DNA from 3 places in the Marinobacter salinus genome. Region 1 is predicted to be linked to each of the others. Evidence: predicted binding sites of a transcription regulator. Region 1 holds the regulator's gene; each other region holds the start of a gene.
The links. The regulator LexA, encoded in region 1, represses DNA repair genes until DNA is damaged. The targets are predictions, from matches to a motif close to CTGTNTNNNNANACAG.
Positions count from the first base shown of each region.

Region 2: a site for LexA is predicted at 3,469-3,484, ahead of recA (recombinase RecA). Genes of this name have one in related genera too.
Region 3: a site for LexA is predicted at 5,452-5,467, ahead of recN (DNA repair protein RecN). Genes of this name have one in related genera too.

Region 1 is NZ_CP017715.1:590,161-596,819, reverse strand. It holds gene BKP64_RS02800 (sigma-54 dependent transcriptional regulator) at 1-406, opposite strand, end outside; gene BKP64_RS02795 (SOS cell division inhibitor) at 477-806, opposite strand; gene BKP64_RS02790 (DUF1329 domain-containing protein) at 899-2,257, opposite strand; gene BKP64_RS02785 (DUF6586 family protein) at 2,519-3,034, shown strand; gene BKP64_RS02780 (hypothetical protein) at 3,082-3,342, shown strand; gene BKP64_RS02775 (cell division inhibitor SulA) at 3,393-3,875, opposite strand; gene lexA (transcriptional repressor LexA) at 3,917-4,528, opposite strand; gene BKP64_RS02765 (amidoligase family protein) at 4,738-5,739, shown strand; gene BKP64_RS02760 (gamma-glutamyl-gamma-aminobutyrate hydrolase family protein) at 5,732-6,451, shown strand; gene BKP64_RS02755 (SIMPL domain-containing protein) at 6,496-6,659, shown strand, end outside.
Region 2 is NZ_CP017715.1:1,965,816-1,972,474, reverse strand. It holds gene BKP64_RS08985 (hypothetical protein) at 5-379, shown strand; gene BKP64_RS08980 (hypothetical protein) at 483-962, shown strand; gene BKP64_RS08975 (hypothetical protein) at 1,026-1,547, shown strand; gene BKP64_RS08970 (hypothetical protein) at 1,996-2,604, opposite strand; gene pncC (nicotinamide-nucleotide amidase) at 2,917-3,417, shown strand; gene recA (recombinase RecA) at 3,583-4,629, shown strand; gene BKP64_RS08955 (flavodoxin family protein) at 4,648-5,118, shown strand; gene BKP64_RS08950 (PilZ domain-containing protein) at 5,128-5,505, opposite strand; gene BKP64_RS08945 (Lon protease family protein) at 5,727-6,659, shown strand, end outside.
Region 3 is NZ_CP017715.1:3,952,201-3,958,859, reverse strand. It holds gene carA (glutamine-hydrolyzing carbamoyl-phosphate synthase small subunit) at 1-383, opposite strand, end outside; gene dapB (4-hydroxy-tetrahydrodipicolinate reductase) at 625-1,425, opposite strand; gene dnaJ (molecular chaperone DnaJ) at 1,449-2,576, opposite strand; gene dnaK (molecular chaperone DnaK) at 2,654-4,579, opposite strand; gene grpE (nucleotide exchange factor GrpE) at 4,671-5,267, opposite strand; gene recN (DNA repair protein RecN) at 5,556-6,659, shown strand, end outside.

The sequences.
Region 1 (6,659 bases):
GCTGGCCACGCTCACGGGAGCGAGTGAATTGGTCCCGGTATATCTGCGCCCGGTATAGCGAGTCCACAAACTTGGTGTAATTCAATGGCCATTCCATCCGGGCAATAATGCGGGTGGCATCACTTTCCGCAAGCCCCTTTAGCAAGGGGTCGCCGACCATCAGTATTGGAACACCTTCAATGGCTTTGCAGACGGAGTTGACCGTTTCAAGCACTCCGTCATCCTCGCCGTTTACGACGACCACTGAAACGTTTCCGAGACTTTCAGCGTCTCCCGAGTTCAACAACGCAACCGCTTCTCCTCCGGCAACAATCTGCTCTTCGCCAATGAAATCAAGAATCGTGACCACGTCACGCCGCCTCGTCTCATCCTTGCTCAGAACCAGCACGCTGTTATTTTCGGACATTCACAGAAATCTCTTGAGGGATTTGTGCGGTATTTAAGACTGTAAGGGCTTCAGAGTCAATTTTATGACGCTACTTCGGCGGATTTGATGAGACGTTCTGATAAGCCTTTGCAGCGCTTCGGTTTTGATTGACGCCTTTCAGTGCATCCTGTGCTTCCCTGCGAGCCCGCGCGGCGCCATCATTTGCCGCATCAATAAACTGCTGTAATTCCGTGAGTCGAAGACGAAGCGGTTCAGCGTCCAGCTCGCCAGCCGACAAGGCGGCCATCAGGGGTTCGATCGCCGGCTTAACTTCCCCGTTAAGACGCGTGAGTTTCTCCCAGTCCTGATCTGCCAGGGCTAGCCCCAAATCCGCCATCAGGCGGTCCAGGTTGTCAAGATCAGCCTGCATGTCGGCCATGCCATGCTCTCCTTCAGAATATTGACGTAAAACAAGCGAGACCCGAGACGGAAAAATGCCGACCAAGACCGGCCATTGGTGCTCTGCTACGATCAGCGCCGGGCAGCACGACGGGCCGCAGACGCAGTAAATTCACTGCCCCGGAATCCGGGGTTAAAGTCGTATGGCGGAAAACCGTCATCCAGACCATCAATGTAATACCGCTTTGCCCTCAGGTCATAGGTCATTTCCATGGTAGTCCAGAACACCGGTTCACTGTAATAGCTAATGTTATGGGCCTCGGAAAACCGCCATAGGTTATCGTGTTCATCGTACTCTTCAGACGCCAGAATCTGCCAGCTGTCTTCGTCCAGATAAAACACACGCCGATTGTATATGTGATTGATGCCGGTACGGCGTTTCGCCTCCACAACCCAGACCCGGTGAAGCTCATAACGGGAAAGAGCCTGGTTGATGTGTCCGGGACGAATCACATCCTCCGCCTTAACGTCCGCTCCGTGCAGCAGGTAGGCATTATAGGGAACGAACAGCTCGCGTTTACCCTTCAGCGTCCAGTCATATTGGTTTGGCGCCCCGTTATACATGTCTTTCTGATCAACTGACCTCAGTGACGACGAGTTGGGCAAGTCGGTCTCATAGGCGAGATTGGGCGAACGGCGAAGCCGACGGGAACCGGCATCGTAACGCCACGCCAGGCGCGGCGAGCGGATCTGATCCAGGGTTTCATGCACCAGTGTGATTGTGCCTGCCAGAGAAGACGGTGAAATGGTATCCGTCTTGAGATAGAAAATCTTGTTGTCGATTTCCTCAAGCTTCGCGCCTTTCTTGCTGTAGGCAAAGAAATACTCGTAATCGTTAACCACCGGGTTATAGCCACCGTCGGTTTGTGGCGTAGCCGATGCACTCCGGAAGGTAATTTCCTCACCCCGATAACGCAGAATATGGTTCCAGATTACCTCCAGGCCATTTTTCGGAACCGGGAAAGGACTTGTCATGATCGTGTCACGGACGCCGTTGCCGTTATCAAGAAGCTCTGCGGTCAGCGCGTTTTCCCGAAACTTGTTATAGACGTGCTCTGGAAACGCGGCTGTCCTGCGCGTCTGATAGACCGGCATGAAGAAATCCGGACCGTACTGTTCAAACATCCGGACGTGGCCGTCAGACAGCTTGTCGCGATAGAGGTCAAGATTGTCCGCGGTGATCACGAACAGGGCTTGATCATCCGGGAAGGGATTCACCTCCACCGTGCCCTTGCGCCAGGATTCCGGGGGTGACGTCAAACCCCCGGTCCAGGCGGGGATGCTTCCCGCCGTATTGCCTTTCCTTTCTGCGCCAACCGGGGTCAGCTTGCCATCGAGCTGTGCGGCCTCTGCTGCTGTGACCGCAGACAGCGCCTGCCCGGAAAATCCAAACAAGACAGCTGCAACAAAGGCAGCAACGTGGTTCCGCATCCCCAAGACCTCCAGACATTCATACATGTTTGGCTGGCAACCACCTCATCCGGTAAGAGCCAACGCCCGGCTGCACTGATTACTGCTCGCACAACCGAGCGCCTTTTTGCCAAATTCAAACGGTCGTTTCAAGTGAATGTTTGTATTTTCTTGTGAAGCAGATCGCCCCAGAGACAGGTAAAGAAATCATTTGCTGGAAATGTTATAATGGGCGATTAAGTTTCCGGGGCGGTGCAGCTGTCTCGTGATTAAAGGTATCCTATGGCGTCACAATGGCACTCGCTGGTTTCTCAAAAGCTATTCCTGGCTCGCGTTCTTCTGGAGCAGATTGGCTCGCTGGCCAAGACCGAAGACGACGGGCGGCCTGTTCCTGAGGGGGAGCGGACATTGAGACGGGAAGCGGCAACCCAAGGCGCCATTGAGCTGCTTTTAAGATCACGAAAGTTACTGTTGATCATGATTGTCCGTCTCTATCAGGACCGGACAGGAGAGCCGGCTTCACTGAACGAGCTTGCATCCTTGGTCGGAGAAGACCCAAACGAGGTTGTTCGCTTGCGTGAACTGGAAAACCGCGCCAATAGCTGGTGGAACCATCTGGACCAGTTAGAGATGTCACAGAGCCGGCCGGCAGCAACCCGGAAAACCGTCAGCACCGAGAATATTATTGCAGTCTCTGCCGACACCGGACCAGACCGGTCCGCAGCTGCCCTGAAAGATACTCTGGGTGCACTGAAAAATTTTACCGATGATCTGGAAGAGCAACACAGTGAGTGGTAATGAACCACTCGAGCCAACCGGGTCTCACTAACTGAAAGGTTAACCGAATGTCACCATCGTTTTTTGAAATTGTACAGCTGAGTAACGGCGACTATGCATTGCGCCGCATTGATGATGACAGCGCGCCACTGGTGAAAGTTTCGTTTTCAGAAGAAGCCCGTGAAATGATGGAAGATCGGGATATGGCCGTTGCCAAGGCCATGATTGCAGCCGGCATAGAAGCGGTGGGCAATGTTTCCCACGACATTGACTGGGAAGACGACGAACTGGAAGCTGCCGACGCCCAGCCTTCCTATACTCTTCACTGACTTCCTCGGCCGCGATCCTTGGCGCCGCAGCTCGGCGGCGCCTCTTCGGCTTATCGCTGCCGAAGAATAACACCGTGGCTATTGCCTTTGGCAGACGCAAGCTGGAGCGCCTCAAAGGATGCACGCCGGAGCTTACGGGTCCACAGGACCACGGCATGACAGGTACCGGCACTCAACGCTCTTTCAGCGAGCTCCTGAGCGGGAAAATCGGCGGTAGACCGAAGCACCAGTAACTCGCCCGCAATAATACCGTGCATTTTCTGCCACTTGCTGACCAACGCCTGGGGTGGGTCAATCCACGCAAGCCAACGCTTCTCCTGATTCAACTGGGTGAGCATGGGGAGCAACAACTGAAAGTTTTCCACTTGCCCCTCTGGCAAGATTATTTCCGTAACGTTGCCGGTAACAGCCCCATCATCGGCCTTGCCCCTGCGCCGGGCACGGATGGCAGAACGCCGCTCCGGGACAGGCACCGAATATGCCAAAGCACCTTGCTGATACGCCAGATTATGATTGAGACTCAGTTGTTCCATGATTCACCCGCTTTCCAACTTGCCGTAGCGACCCGATGTGATCAGTGAAGATCAGACCGACGGATCACACCCACGCCTAAACCTTCGATAAACAATTGCTGCTCCGTGAGATCGACCTCAATAGGGTCAAATTCCTCATTCTCGGCTATCAGGAAGACCTTCGAGCCCTCCTTGCGGAAGCGTTTCACCGTGACTTCCTCTTCCCCGACTCTCGCAACAACGACCTGACCGTTATGAACGTCCTGAGTGCGATGAACAGCAAGCAAATCCCCGTCCAGAATGCCGATATCCTTCATACTCATACCGCGCACGCGGAGTAGATAATCGGCGGACGGCGAGAAAAAGTCTGGCTGTAAGGAGACATGGTCTTCAATGTGTTCCTGGGCGAGAATGGGGCTACCTGCCGCCACCTGACCAATCACCGGCAATCCCGGGTCTTGCTCAGCCTCCGGCAGACGAATTCCACGACTGGCACCGGGTACCATCTCAATAGCGCCTTTGCGTGCCAGTGCACGAAGGTGCTCTTCGGCCGCGTTGGCTGAACGAAACCCGAGCTCTGCGGCAATTTCCGCACGCGTGGGTGGATAGCCTGTCTCATCCAAATACCGCCGGATTATTTCAAGCACCTGGGATTGTCTTGCTGTCAGCTTCATCGAGCTACTCCATTACCTGGATAATCGGGCGTTCGGACAGATTTTACTGGCGTTCCGGCCCCTGTTTTTTTATACAGTGAATTTACTATATACAGTGTTTTATCCAGTGTAAAGCCGATGCTCGTTCTTTCTGAAGACTCAGTAACAATGGCGCTCAAAACGAATGTGTTATGGTGAAAACACTTTTACTCGATGTTTCAGGGAGTTCCATGACGCAAGCCAGCAGCTGCAAAATGCCGGATGTTCTGAAAACCCAACAGGGCCAGGATCGCCGTGTCGGTGTGGAGATTGAGTTATCCGGGATGAGTTATGACGCCCTGGTGAGTCGAGTCTCCGGTTTTTTTGGCGCAAAGCCAAGACTGGTTTCCCGTTACGTCACTGAGATAGACACCGCCTTTGGCACCTTTACCATTGAGCTCGATTCAGATCCGATCAAGGAACTCGACCTGGCCGATGATCGCCTGCCGGATTCGATCCGGGATATTGGGGGGCAGGCGATGGAAGTTATTGATGCGGCGGCCGAGCGCATCGTTCCATTGGAGATCATCAGCCCACCATTAGCATTCTCCCAGGTCCATGAAATGGAACGGCTGGTGGAAGAGCTGCGGTTGGGGGGTGCGCTGGGTAGTCGTGAGGCCATCTACTATGCCTTCGGGCTCCAGCTTAATCCCGAACTGCCAGACTTGGCGCCATCAACAGTGGTTCGTTACCTTCAAGCCTTTGCCGCGCTTTATGAGTGGCTTAAGGCACGCCATCAGTTGGACATCAGCCGCAAGTTCACTACTTATATCGAGCCGTGGCACACGCGATATACAGACCGGCTGATGGAGGACGACTATGCACCGGACCAAACGCAGCTGATGCGGGATTATCTGGAGTTCAATCCCACCCGCAACCGGGCTCTTGATCTTCTGCCGCTGTTTGCCTACCTCAATGCGTCATTGCTAGGCGACTACGTTCAAGACCCCCGGATCAAGAGCCGCCCTACCCTGCATTACCGTTTGCCGGACTGCGATATTGATAACGCATCCTGGCGCTTTTCCAGTGTCTGGAACGACTGGGTGGTGCTCGAACAAATAGCCTCCAACGCCCCCGAGCTGGAAGAGCTTCGCGCCCTATACCGGGAACGGCGTAAACTCAGTATTCACAACCTGACACACAGCTGGCAGGAAACCGTCAGCCAATGGCTGCATAGTAAAGGGTATGTCTGACCAGAACCGCCCCCGGGAGGAGTTGCCCGGGCTGACGATCGGCATCAGCGGACCGGTAAGAAAAGGCACGGCGCATCGGTTAATCAGCCTCGGGCTGCGGCTGCATGGTGCTCGCACCCATTACATCCGGCCCGGTTCCCGGACCGACGTGTCGCTGCTGGACGGCCTTGTACTGTCCGGGGGAACTCACGTGCACCCTGAACGTTACGGACAACAACCTCAGGTTACCGCCCGCTATGACCGACAAAGGGATGCCACGGACTACCGGCTTCTTGAGCAGGCTGAGCAAATTGGCATACCAGTGCTTGGCATCTGCCGTGGGGCACAGCTGATTAACATATTCCACGGAGGGTCATTGTGCCAGAACGTTACACCACTGAGAGTGAATACCCGCCACCGACCGCTGCTCTTGCCCATGCAAACAGTCAGGCTGGTAACCACCAGCAGACTTGGCCAGCTGATGCAGTCACCCTCAATCGGCGCCAACCGGATTCACAGCCAGGCGATAAAACGCCTCGGGCGCGATCTCAGGGTTGTTGCGGTGGACAACGACCTGTTCGTGCAGGGCATCGAGAACACTCATGGGCAATGGCTGTTGGGTGTTCAGTGGCACCCGGAATACCTGCTATATCATGGAGGGCACCGGAGAATCTTCAGAGAGTTCGTTCAGGCGGCGATGGCATTCAAACTGTCCCGTCTTGAACCGGCTTAAGCGATAACTGATACCAACACCAGCTATTAGGGAGGACACTATTTATGAAGGGAAGGAATCGCGCGACCAGACTGTTTTTAGCTTGCGCCCTGTTGATGCCCGGGGTCGCGCTCTCCGGAGAAGTCAGCCTGAGCGGACAGGGCAGTGTCAGCTTCACGCCGGACAGTGCCCGCCTGCAGTTCACCGCCAATGCGGAGCATGATCTGCC
Region 2 (6,659 bases), 1.4 Mb from region 1:
GGTTATGAAGACGATGCATTATCTGGGGAAGGGCCTTGTCGGTGTGTGCTTGTTCGTGGCGCTATCCGCTACGCAGGCGAGTGAAGGCGAATCTGGTTATATGTACTGTGAAGCGGATTATAGGTGGGCCGCTGACGATGAATATGAAGTATACATATCAAATGTTTTCTATGTTTCCTCTTTTTATGATGATGAAGTCAGTGATAGTTATAAAAAATTCATTGACGCACGATATGATCCGTCAAATCCAGCCTATAATGTGACTTGCGAATATAATTTATTTGAAACTGCAAGGGAAGCCAAAGATAGGCGAAATGAAGCGATTTCGGAGTGGCGCTCTACTGATTTTGATGTGCACGAAGTGAAGTGGAGTTATTAGGTTTCTATTTTTTGAGTTAGTGAGTGCATTACCTTTTATAACTAAATTTCATATCTATTTAATTATTTATATAAAATATTTGAAGGGTAGTTTGATGAGATTGATGTCAGCAGTAGGCTTTGTTTTTTCGCTGTTTTCCATTTTTGCGTCTGGTGCTCAAGCTGACGAGGCTTCGTCTTTGGCAGACGAGCTTTTTATGTTAATACCCGGATACGTCTCTTATGGAATGTATGAATATGAAAATGAGTTTAATCCGAACGGCTGTGAAGTTTTTATTTTTTCAAAAAAGGAATTTGAAAACAGTCAAGGCTGGCATAGAGAGGAATCCGAAGGGGGTATCAACTTTGGAGAAATTAATTATATTACCTTCCTGGATACTAAATCCGGTGGCGCTCGAGTGACTTATAGCTTTGAAAGCGAGGTGATTGGGTACAGTTATGAGCGAGATGGGAATATGGAATATATTGATAGGAAAGAGAAAAAAAATAGGATTAGTATTCATTTTGGTGGTGATGGCCGAAGTGCAAAGAAAGCGCTTCTTTTGTCGAAAAAACTAAAAAAGAAATGTGATGGACAAATCTAGGAGTCATCAATAATTTTAGGAATAGGAGGATGCGCCGATAGCACCCGGTAAGGTGAGCGGATTATGCAACTGCGAATGTTGAGAATGTTTTTTCTGGCGTTCGCATTTCCCATTTTATGGGTGGATGCAGCGCCGCTGGCAGAGGGAAGCAAGTTTTTGCCAGAGACTGTGGATTTTTCCGACTTCACAGTGGAAATATCGGCCCACGCGTTTAGGCGGGTGGATTTCAATAGTCACCCTGGCGCCATCGGTTTTAAACACCGCTTCAATTTTCTGGAAGGGCGTCGTGCCAATTTTGCGGGGCATTATCTTCTGCTGTATTGGGGGTGTGGTACAGGTTGCCAGCAATTCGCCATTGTGGATGTGAAGACGGGCCAGGTCTTTATGAATGAGGGCTGGTCAACGTCACTGGGGGTTTGCTATCGGGCGGATAGCGCGCTGTTGATCACCAACCCTGGTGCCAGTGAGTCAATGCGAGTGGATAGTGGTTATTACCAGTGGGATGGCGAGCAACTGAACCTGCTGGGGCGTGGGGTGACGCCTCAACTGGAAGACTGTAATGCCGCGACCCATGCTTCCCCTTAAAAAGATGAGCTAATACTCAAGTGTGAGTACTTTAAGGGAGTGGAAGGGGATAAGGTTATAAAAGATGGGCAAATGTATGTTGGCTATTATAAGTTAGCAGGTGATTCGTTTTATTTTTTGTGAAGTACGATGCGCGTTGGTCCAGGCTCGTAAATTATGGAAATCAACATGTTTATATTAGTGTCGGTGCTATAGAGTTTGGTACCGATCACAATAGTGGCAATTGTCATCGAAAAAGAATAGATCGGAGAACTGGTGTGTATACTGCTCATGCAGATTACGGTTCAGTAAAGAAATATAAAGGATCATGTGAACCCTACAGCGAGCTGACATTGGCTACCCCAAGTTCTAAAAAGTAGTATTTAACTCTGATCTGGCAGGGCTAACGCTGGCGCTGTCCCCTTGTGATTCCGCTTCTGAATAACGGCAATGAGCGGCACCCGCATCCTCATGGTTGCTGGGGCGGTTCATTATCGCTGTCTTTGCCGTTGTTGGATCTTGGGTTATCGAAGTCGAAATCTTCCGATGGTGTGACGCAAAGAAGGCTCTCGGTTTCAGCCCAAGGGGTAGCATCGGGAATGGGGGCGGGGATGGTTTTGACTGAAACAAGGTGACCCTGTTCAAAGGTCAGTTCCAGATGGTCAGGCTGTTTTTGCGTGGGTTCACTGCCCAGGGTTATGGCGCCGGTGTAATCGAGGGCGAGATTGATATTCTGGTAATGCCAGTATCCCATTCCTGCATTGGTGGGTTCCACACCATTGAGCGGGGGTAAAACGTAGTCGCCGATGATGTCGTCGAGGGTCGGTTCCAGTTGGTCTGTTCCCTCAAAGGGTGATCGTTTTTTTGTTGCAGGGATATGGCCGACCGTCAGGTAGTCCAGGTACAGACGCCTATCGTGGACGACAAAATGCGCGACAAAGCCCGCCCAATTGGAGGAATCAGCATCGTCGGGGCGAATGTCGTGGTCCCAGGGTGAAAAAAAACCGCGTTCTGCCCTGAGCAGAATGTAGCCCTCTCCCTCAAAGTGCACGTATTCTGTTGGCACCTGATCTGTCATGATTCGCCAAGCCTCCGTTTCAACTACTAGCCGTCAGACCTCTTCTTGCGGCGTATCCGCGTTGAGGTAGTCACAATAATATGTATCGGCATTTTGGGTGAGGTGCCCGCAAAAGATGCCCGTATTTTAACTTTGGTAATTATAACGGACATTTATTGACTCTGTACCGTATCTGACCTTCCCCCACTTGTGATCGCTCATTGAGGTAGCTTTAATAAGGGCTACCGACATGTGGGTGTCCGGGGTATTGGTTGTAAACAGAGGTGGGGGTTGTAAGAAAATAACATCGCGGATGAAACGAGGGAGATGCTGATGGCTGTTACCGATGAGCAACTCGCGGATGCGGGGAATCATCTCGGTCAAGTAATGGGTCGGCGGGGGTGCACGATCATCACGGCTGAGAGTTGTACCGGCGGCTGGGTTGCCAAGGTGCTGACCGACCGGGCCGGTTCCTCAGCCTATGTTCTTGGTGGTCTGGTTACCTACAGCAATGACGCCAAGCAGGCACTTCTTGGAGTAACCGGTAAGTCTTTGGACGAGCACGGCGCCGTCAGCGAACCGGTGGTGCGGGAAATGGTCGCTGGCGCCCTTGCAGCCACTGGTGCGGATATTGCCGTTGCTGTTAGTGGCGTGGCCGGCCCTGGAGGGGGCAGCGAGGAGAAGCCTGTGGGCACCGTCTGGTTCGCTTGGGGCAGTAGTCCGGCCAGCACGGTGGCCGTGGTCAAACACTTCGAGGGCGACCGGGACCAGGTCAGACGGCAGGCCGTACTCTTTGCCCTTCAGGGGGTTGACGGGTTTATAAATGAACTCTGACAGCTTTCATATCAAGAGGGGTTGGTCTCTTTTGCCGGTTATGTTTTAATACTGTTCAAATATACAGGGAATTTGCTGTATCTGCTGTACAAGTTCCCGATTCATTATTCCGCGACCGGTCCCGAGTGAGAGCCGGCCGCTACGGCGACAGAGGGTTTTGCACTGATGGAAGACAACCGCAAGAAAGCATTGAACGCAGCACTGGGCCAGATCGAGCGCCAATTTGGTAAAGGCGCGGTGATGAAGATGGGCGACCAGCCCCGTGAAGCCATTCCTGCGGTCTCCACGGGTTCACTCGGACTGGATGTTGCCCTTGGTATTGGCGGCCTGCCTTACGGTCGTATCTGTGAGATCTACGGTCCGGAAAGTTCCGGTAAAACCACGTTGACCCTGCAAGTGATTGCGGAAGCGCAAAAGAAGGGCAAGACGTGTGCTTTCGTTGATGCCGAGCACGCCCTCGATCCTGTTTATGCCGAGAAGCTGGGGGTAAACGTGGATGAGCTGCTGGTGTCCCAGCCGGATACTGGTGAACAGGCGCTGGAAATCTGCGATATGCTGGTTCGTTCCAACGCGGTGGACGTGATCATCGTCGACTCCGTTGCGGCCCTGACACCGAAAGCGGAAATCGAAGGCGAAATGGGCGATAGCCACGTTGGGCTTCAGGCACGACTGATGTCCCAGGCGCTGCGTAAACTGACCGGTAACGTAAAGCATGCCAACTGTTTGTTGATCTTCATTAACCAGATCCGGATGAAAATTGGTGTTATGTTCGGCTCGCCCGAAACCACAACTGGCGGTAACGCCCTGAAGTTTTACTCCTCTGTTCGTTTGGACATCCGCCGCATTGGCGCGGTAAAAGACGGCGATGAAGTTGTAGGTAACGAAACCCGGGTGAAAGTGGTCAAGAACAAGGTGTCTCCGCCGTTCAAGCAGGCTGAGTTCCAGATCATGTACGGCAAGGGTATCTATCACATGGCCGAAGTTCTGGATATGGGAGTGAAAGAAGGCTTCGTGGACAAATCCGGTGCCTGGTATGCCTATAACGGCGACAAAATTGGCCAGGGCAAGGCGAATGCCTGCAAATTCCTGGAAGAGAACATGGATATGGCGACCGAAATTGAAGCCAAAGTTCGCGACAAGTTAATGCCAAAGCCGGTGCCAAAAGAAAAAGTCGAAGAGGCCCCGGCAGAAGCTAACGGTGAATTGCTTTAAGTAACATCGGAGGGCGTTATGGATAACAAAAAGCGACTGCTGATTGTAGCTCATGCGCCATCTCCGAATACCCTCAAGCTTAGGCATGCAGTAGCAGAGGGAGCCGTTCACGAAGATATCGAGAATGTTGAAGTGACCGTTATAGCGCCCCTGGATGCCGGTCCTGATGACATCCTCGGCTGTGACGCAGTCATCCTTGGGACTACCGAAAATCTTGGCTATATGAGTGGTGCTCTCAAGGATTTCTTCGACCGAAGCTATTACCCCTGCCTTGAAAAGACCCAGGGCCTTCCCTTCGCTTATTACATCCGGGCCGGCCATGATGGTACTGGTACCCAGAGAGCCATCGAGAGCATTACCACAGGCCTTCGCTGGAAGCGGGTTCAGGAGCCGCTTGTTTGTCGGGGTGATTATCGCGATGAATTCGAGGCGCAGTGCCGGGAGTTGGGAATGTACGTAGCGGCCAGTCTGGATGCCGGCCTGATTTAGTCTCCGGCGTTAGCTGGCAAACCGGTTGTAAAAACCTTCAATGCGCGAAAGAGCGTTGTCTGCGGCTTTGGAATACCCCTTCTTGTCCCGACAATAACTGAACTGAACGCTCACCCGGTACCCGGTCTGAAAGGGCTGGCATTCCACAACGCGCGCGCACACCCGTGACTCATTGATGTACTTGCCTTCAAAGTCCATGTGCAGGCGAATGCCGGGCTCCATCGGGCGTGGACAGAGTACGGCCATGCCATAGCGGTTCAGGTCGAGGCAGGTGACCGGCATTGGGTTTCTGTTGCGGCTGAAAAAGCCGCGTTCACGTAGCAGAACCTTCAGGCAAGAGGCCGGGTAGCGATCCTTGATTCTGCGATCTGCTGAATCACTCGTCATACGTTGGCATCCATCGGGTGTCTTGTCTTTGTTGTGGACCGGGATGTGAAGTCTAGTTCCGGAACATCTGTCTGAAAAATGACCGAGGGACGTTTTGTGAACTGGGTAACAATTTCCCCGGGCTCTGAACTGTCTTGAGAAATCTTTGGCCTGCACGCGACAGGGGCGGCCGCAGAATCTACAATGAGCGGCCAATGATACAACCGTTACAGGACCCAACCTTGAAGTCACTGTCTCTGCACCAGCTCTACAAAGCCTGTGTTCTAAAAGATTTGCCATTCAAAACCACCCGACAACTGGAGCCTCTGTCCGAAATTGTCGGCCAGAACCGCGCCCAGGAAGCGGTGCGTTTTGCGCTGGCTATGCCCCATGGCGGCTACAACGTATACGCGGTGGGCCGTAACGGGCTGGGTAAGCGCACCATGATGCTGCGCTATCTGGAGCACCATGTGGACACCGAGCAGCAGAGCCATGACTGGTGCTATGTGGCGAACTTCGAAGAGCCGCGGGTGCCGAAGTTGTTGCAGCTGCCTGCAGGCAAGGGGACTCAGCTCAAGCAGGATATGGAAAAGCTGATGAGTCGCCTGGTGAAGGTGATTCCCCAGACGTTTGACAGTGACAGCTTTCTGGAGCGTTCCGAACAGCTCAAGAACGAGTACGGCAAGATGCAGGAAGACGAGCTGGAAAAAGTGGCTGCCCAGGCCCGGCGGAAAAAGGTAAGTCTGAACATTACCACGCCAGGCGGCTATCGACTGGTGGCGATGAATGGTGACGAGCCCCACACCGCAGAGTCCTTTCAGGCGTTGACCCAGGAGCAGCGTGATAAATTTGAAGACTCCATCGACAAACTTGAGAAAAAGCTTCGCCAGGCACTTCGCAAGTTGGCCGACTGGGAACAGGAGTACGCCGACAAGCAGCAGGCCCTGAATGAGGAAACGCTGGAGGGTATCTCCGGGCACCAGATTGAGGAACTTGAGCAAAAATACATGGATCTTCCGGACGTTGTAGCATTTTTTGAAGCTGTACGGGTAGATCTGGCTGAAAATCTCGATATCTTCCTTGAAGACAATGAAGAGCAGGCGGCCATTGCCTATGCGTCGCTGGATAAGAAGATGCCGCGACGTTATCTGGTTAACCTCCTGGTGCACCAGAAA
Region 3 (6,659 bases), 760 kb from region 1:
TGGGACCCCTTATCGCGAAGGATTCGGGTGAGACGACGAGTGTCGATGTCGGCAATTCCGACAATGTTGTTGCTTCGCAGGTAATCGTCCAGCGTGCCTTTGCTGCGCCAGTTGCTGGCCATCAGAGGCAGGTCGCGAATAATCAGGCCCGCGGCATGAATGCGATCCGACTCTACATCCTCCTCGTTGACACCGGTGCTTCCGATGTGAGGATAAGTCAGAGTTACAATCTGGCGTGAGTAGGACGGATCGGTCAGGATTTCCTGGTAACCGGTCATCGCGGTGTTGAACACCACTTCACCACTGGTTTCTCCGTCAGCGCCAATGGCGGTGCCGTAAAACAGGCTTCCGTCTGCGAGTGCAAGGATTGCGGGTGTGCTCAAGGCTTGTATCCTCATCGAGTGGCGTATCGGTTCGTCACGAACAGGAACGCAAGCGCAAATTCAGGTCGCAAAAAAGCGAGAGGGAGTCAAAACTCCGTCCCGCTTTTTTGTAGGCCGGGAACGGTTTTTGTTCTCCGGGCGTTTTTCAAAACTACGCTTGGTGCAGTTAAACCGCCTTATTGTAAAAAATATGGCGCTTTGTGTCCATCTGAATCCGCCCTCCCGACCTCCGGGATGACGCCTACTTCAGCGAGAGCACATCCTGCATATCGTAAAGACCTGCGGGCTTGCCTTTCAGCCACAACGCTGCGCGCATCGCCCCCTTGGCAAAAGTCATGCGACTGCTCGCCTTATGAGTGACCTCGATACGCTCGCCTTCGGTGGCGAACAGGACAGTATGATCACCTACTACGTCGCCAGCACGAATGGTCTCAAAACCAATCTCCTTGCGGGTACGCTCCCCGGTAAAACCTTCACGACCGTAGACGGCGCATTCCTTCAGATCACGACCGAGGGCATCCGCCACGACCTCACCCATACGCAAAGCCGTGCCGGAGGGTGCGTCTTTTTTGTGACGGTGATGGGCCTCAATGATTTCCACATCGTAGTCGTCACCTAAAGTAGCCGCAGCAGTGCGCAACAGGTTGAGGACAACGTTGACCCCGACACTCATGTTGGGCGCAAACACCACCGGGGTGGACTCTGCGGCCAGCGCCAGCTGCTCTTTTTCAGCATCGGACATGCCGGTTGTCCCGATGACGAGCATTTTGCTGTTGGCTTTGCAGAACTCGGCGTTTTCCAGCGTCAGATCCGGGAAGGTAAAGTCGACCAGTACATCGAAGTCATCCTTCACGTCTTTCAGAGCGCCCGCAATTTTGACGCCCGTTTTTCCGATACCGGTCATTTCGCCAGCGTCCGCGCCAATCAGACTGCTGCCCGACTCGACGATGGCCGCACCAAGCTCCAGACCTTCGGTACCGTCTACCGCTTCGATCAGAACTTTACCCATGCGCCCAGCGGCGCCGATGATTGCTACCCTCATGATCGGATTCCTTTATACGCCCGTCAGAATTTCATTTCGTCGAAGAAGCTTTTTACACCTTCAAACCAGGAGGTTTTCCGCGGAGCGTGATGATTGCCGACGCCTTCATCGAGCGTTTCCTGGAATTCGCCCAGCAACTCCTTCTGGCGCTTGGTCAGGTTCACCGGCGTTTCAACGATTACACGGCACAACAGATCACCGGCCGGGCCACCGCGTACCGGGCTCACGCCCTTGTTACGGAGGCGGAACAGCTTACCGGTCTGGGTTTCCTCGGGGATCTTAAGCTTTACACGGCCATCCAGGGTCGGCACTTCCAGCTCGCCTCCGAGTGTGGCATCAACGATGCTGATCGGCACTTCGCAATAGAGATTGCGGCCATCACGGGTGAAGATGGAGTGCTCACGGACAGCGATCTGAACATAAAGGTCGCCGGGCGGGCCGCCATCAACTCCCATTTCACCTTCGCCAGAGAGACGGATACGGTCTCCGGTATCCACGCCAGGCGGAACTTTGACGGACAGCGTTTTCTCTTCCTGAACGCGGCCCTGGCCGTGACAGGCTTTACACGGATTCTTGATAATTTGACCTGAACCACGACATGTCGGGCACGCCTGCTGCACAGTAAAGAAACCCTGCTGCATACGCACCTGGCCCATGCCCTTACAGGTTCCGCAGGCTTCCGGCCGAGAACCTTTCTCGGCGCCACTGCCATCACAGACCTCACACTCTCTGTGGCCGGGAATCTGGATCTGGACGTTTTTGCCCTTTACAGCTTCCTCGAGATCCAGTTCAAGAGTGTAGCGCAGGTCGGCACCACGAGTGCTGCGGCCGCGACCGCCTCCACCGCCGAAGATGTCACCAAATACGTCACCGAAGATGTCGGAGAAGCTTCCGCCACCACCTCCGAATCCTCCACCAGCCTGACCGTCAACGCCGGCATGGCCGAACTGGTCATAGGCTGCCCGCTTGGAGTCATCCGCCAGAATCTCGTAGGCTTCGCTGGCCTCTTTGAACTTGTTCTCGGCGTCAGTGTCGTCCGGGTTACGGTCGGGGTGATACTTCATCGCAAGCTTGCGGTAAGCTCGCTTGACTTCCTTCTCGTCCGCATCCCGGGATATGCCGAGAATTTCGTAATAATCGCGCTTGGCCATGCTTTAAAACCCTGTTTTTAAACGCGGAAAACGCGGGGAACTCCCCGCGTTTTCCAACTACCTGATGTACGTCAGAATTACCGCTTGTCGTCGTCTTTGACTTCTTCAAACTCGGCGTCGACAGCGTCGTCAGCCTGCTGGGACTGAGCCTCTTCCTGCCCGCCAGCCTGCTGGGCCTGTGCGCCCTCTTCTGCGTACATCTTCTGAGCCAGCTCAGAAGAAACTTCTGTCAGCTTCTTGGTCTTGGCTTCAATGTCGTCCTTGTCCGATCCTTCCAGAGCTGTTTCGAGTTCCTTGATGGAGGCCTCAATAGACTCTTTCTCGCTCTCACTGACCTTGTCACCAGCCTCGGTCAGGGTCTTGCGAACGGCATGAACCATCGCGTCACCCTGGTTGCGAACCTGAACCAGCTCCTCGAACTTGCGATCTTCCTCGGCATTCGCCTCGGCATCCCGCACCATCTTCTCGATCTCGTCATCGTTCAAGCCGGAAGACGCCTTGATCACGATGGATTGCTCTTTGCCGGTGGCCTTATCCTTCGCAGATACGTTCAGGATACCGTTGGCATCGATGTCAAAAGTAACTTCGATCTGCGGAACACCGCGCTGTGCCGGCGGAATATCGGCCAGATCAAAACGGCCCAGTGATTTGTTCTGGGCAGCCTGCTTACGCTCACCCTGGACCACGTGAATGGTAACCGCCGTCTGGTTGTCATCAGCTGTGGAGAACGTCTGCGACTTCTTGGTCGGGATCGTGGTGTTCTTGTCGATCAGAGGAGTCGCCACGCCACCCATGGTTTCGATACCCAGGGTCAGCGGAGTAACATCCAGCAACAGCACGTCTTTCACGTCACCAGAGAGAACGGCCGCCTGGATAGCAGCACCCATAGCCACGGCTTCGTCCGGGTTAACGTCCTTACGGGCTTCTTTGCCGAAGAACTCTTTAACCTTTTCCTGCACCAGCGGCATACGCGTCTGACCACCGACAAGAATAACCTCGTCGACTTCACTGGCTTTCATGCCTGCGTCCTGCAGGGCAACCTTACAGGGTTCAAGGCTGCGCTGTACCAGATCTTCCACCAATGACTCGAGCTTGGCGCGGGTCAGCTTCACGTTCATGTGCTTGGGACCGCTGGCGTCTGCCGTAATGTAAGGCAGGTTCACGTCGGTCTGCTGGCTGCTGGACAGTTCAATCTTCGCCTTTTCGCCCGCTTCTTTCAGACGCTGCATCGCCAGTGAGTCGCCGCGCAGGTCGATTCCGCTGTCCTTCTTGAACTGGTCTGCCAGGAACTCAATGATCTTCAGGTCGAAGTCTTCACCGCCCAGGAAAGTGTCGCCGTTGGTTGCCAGCACTTCGAACTGGTGCTCGCCGTCGACATCGGCAATCTCGATGATTGACAGATCGAAGGTACCACCACCGAGGTCATAAACCGCTACTGTGCGATCGCCGCTCTTCTTGTCCAGGCCATAAGCGAGGGCAGCCGCGGTCGGCTCGTTGATGATGCGCTTCACTTCCAGACCTGCAATCTTGCCAGCGTCTTTGGTGGCCTGACGCTGACTGTCGTTGAAGTAAGCCGGAACCGTGATAACGGCTTCGGTTACTTTCTCGCCCAGATAGTCTTCTGCAGTCTTCTTCATTTTCTTCAGGACTTCAGCAGAAACCTGAGGCGGAGCCATCTTCTCGCCCTTCACCTCAACCCAGGCATCACCATTGTCAGCTTTCGCGATTTTGTACGGGACCATCTTGATGTCTTTCTGTACCACGTCGTCTTCGAAACGACGACCGATCAGACGCTTGATGGCATACAAGGTGTTGTGCGGGTTGGTAACCGCCTGACGCTTTGCAGATTGACCAACCAGAGTTTCGCCATCATCGGTGTACGCGATGATGGACGGGGTGGTGCGATCACCCTCGGCGTTTTCAATAACCTTCACCTTGTCACCATCCATGATGGCAACGCAGGAGTTTGTGGTTCCCAGGTCGATACCAATAATCTTGCTCATTGAGTCACTCCAATTCTTCTGAATACTTTCCCGGAGAAGTTTGCTCCGGATTTGGCCAGTTACAGGCTATATTGGCGCTTTAATCGGCTTTTCAAGCCTGCTCATCAATTTTTGGTGCGTCTGCGGCTTTGGCGACGACGACCATGGCCGGGCGTACTACGCGACCATTCAGGAGATAACCTTTCTGCACCACAGCAACAACACTGTTCGGCTCTGCGTCAGGCGCCGGCACCATGGACATGGCCTCGTGCTGCTGCGGATCGAACGGCTCACCAACCGGATTCAGCTGCTCAACGTTGAATTTCTTAAGACTTGCAGTGAACAGATTGAGCGTCATTTCCACGCCTTCGCGAATCGACGCAACCAGCTCACCAGTATTCTCGTTGGCCTCGGTGCTTTCTACCGCCTTTTCCAGGCTGTCCGCCACCGGCAACAACTCCTTGACAAACTTTTCGAGAGCAAACTTGTGAGCTTTTTCCACGTCGATCTCAGCTCGACGGCGCACATTCTGCATCTCGGCCTGGGAGCGCAACATTTGCTCCTGGGCTTCCTGGACCTGGGCCTTCAGTACTTCCACCTCGGAGCCTTCGTTTTCGGCACCGGAAGCCTCAGCGTCCTCAGCTGCAGCTTCGGTCGCTTCCTTCAGCTCTTCCTCTACCTGTTCGTTGCGGTTTTCATCAGTGCTCATGACTACTCCTGCTGAATATCCGGCGGCCAGCTTCATACCGGCCGATTAAACATGGCTCCCGGCCGCAGCGAGCCGGAAAAACTGTATTTCCGAACGGATATGGGGCCCGTCCGTCAGGTTTCAACCGCTATACACCTCAATACTGAAGAAATTCACATCCCGGGATTTGCAAACAGGAAAAACCCTGTATATATTCACAGTCACTGTATGAAATCACAGTGTTTGGCCAATCGCTCATTTTGAGCAACCCGCCAAGACGCTGGCTCGAAGAACGCGGAGGTTATCTGCATGCTCACACAGCTCACGGTTTCCAATTACGCCATCGCCGAACGGGTAGAGCTCCAGTTCGGCAAAGGGATGACAGCACTGACCGGAGAGACCGGCGCCGGCAAATCCATTGTTCTTGACGCCCTTGGGCTGGCCATGGGCGGGCGCGCCGATGCGGGCGCCGTGCGTCATGGAGCCAAACGTGCAGACATCACCGCCAGCTTCGAAGTGTCTGGCATTCCGGAAGCAGTGCAGTGGCTTGAAAACCACGAACTGGATGATGACAGCGACTGTATCCTGCGCCGTGTCATCAGCAAGGACGGGCGCTCACGAGCCTATATCAATGGTCAACCCTGCCCCCTGGCGCACCTGAAAGATCTGGGCGGCCTGCTGATGGACATTCATAGCCAGCACCAACACCAGTCCCTGCTACGCAAGGATACCCACCGCAAACTGCTGGACGAGTATGCTGGCGTTGAAACCCTGGCCGCCGACACCCATACAGCCTGGAAAGGTTGGAACCAGACCCGCCAGCGCCTGACAGAACGAAAGCAGAATGCGGACGAAACCGAAGCCAAGCTGCAACTGCTCCGCTACCAGGTGGAAGAGCTGGACCGCCTGTCACTGGAAAACGGCGAACAGGACCAACTTGAGCAGGAACAGGCACAACTGAGCCAGGCCGACGCAGTTCTGCACAACAGCCACCAGGCTGCGCTGCTCTGCACCGAAGAAGAAACCAGTGCCGCCGACCTGGTTCGCCAGGCGCTGCAACAGCTTGAACAGCTACCGGTCGATGTGCCGGCGCTGGCAGACACCATTCAGATGCTGACCGAAGCCCAGATCCAGATCAGCGAGGCGGGCGATAACCTGCGCCGTTTTGTCGAGGACTATGAGGCAGACCCGGCAAGACTGACAGAAGTGGAAGAGCGGCTTAGCGCGATATACCAGATGGCACGGAAACACCGAATCACTCCGGAAGAGCTTCCGGAATTCCATCAGCGGCTAAGTGCAGAACTTGCCGAACTGGACGGCGGCGCGGGCAGCCTTGAACAGCTGGAAGCAGAATTGGAAAAACAGCGCGCATCCTTTGACCAACTGGCCGACAAGCTTACAGAAGCACGCGAA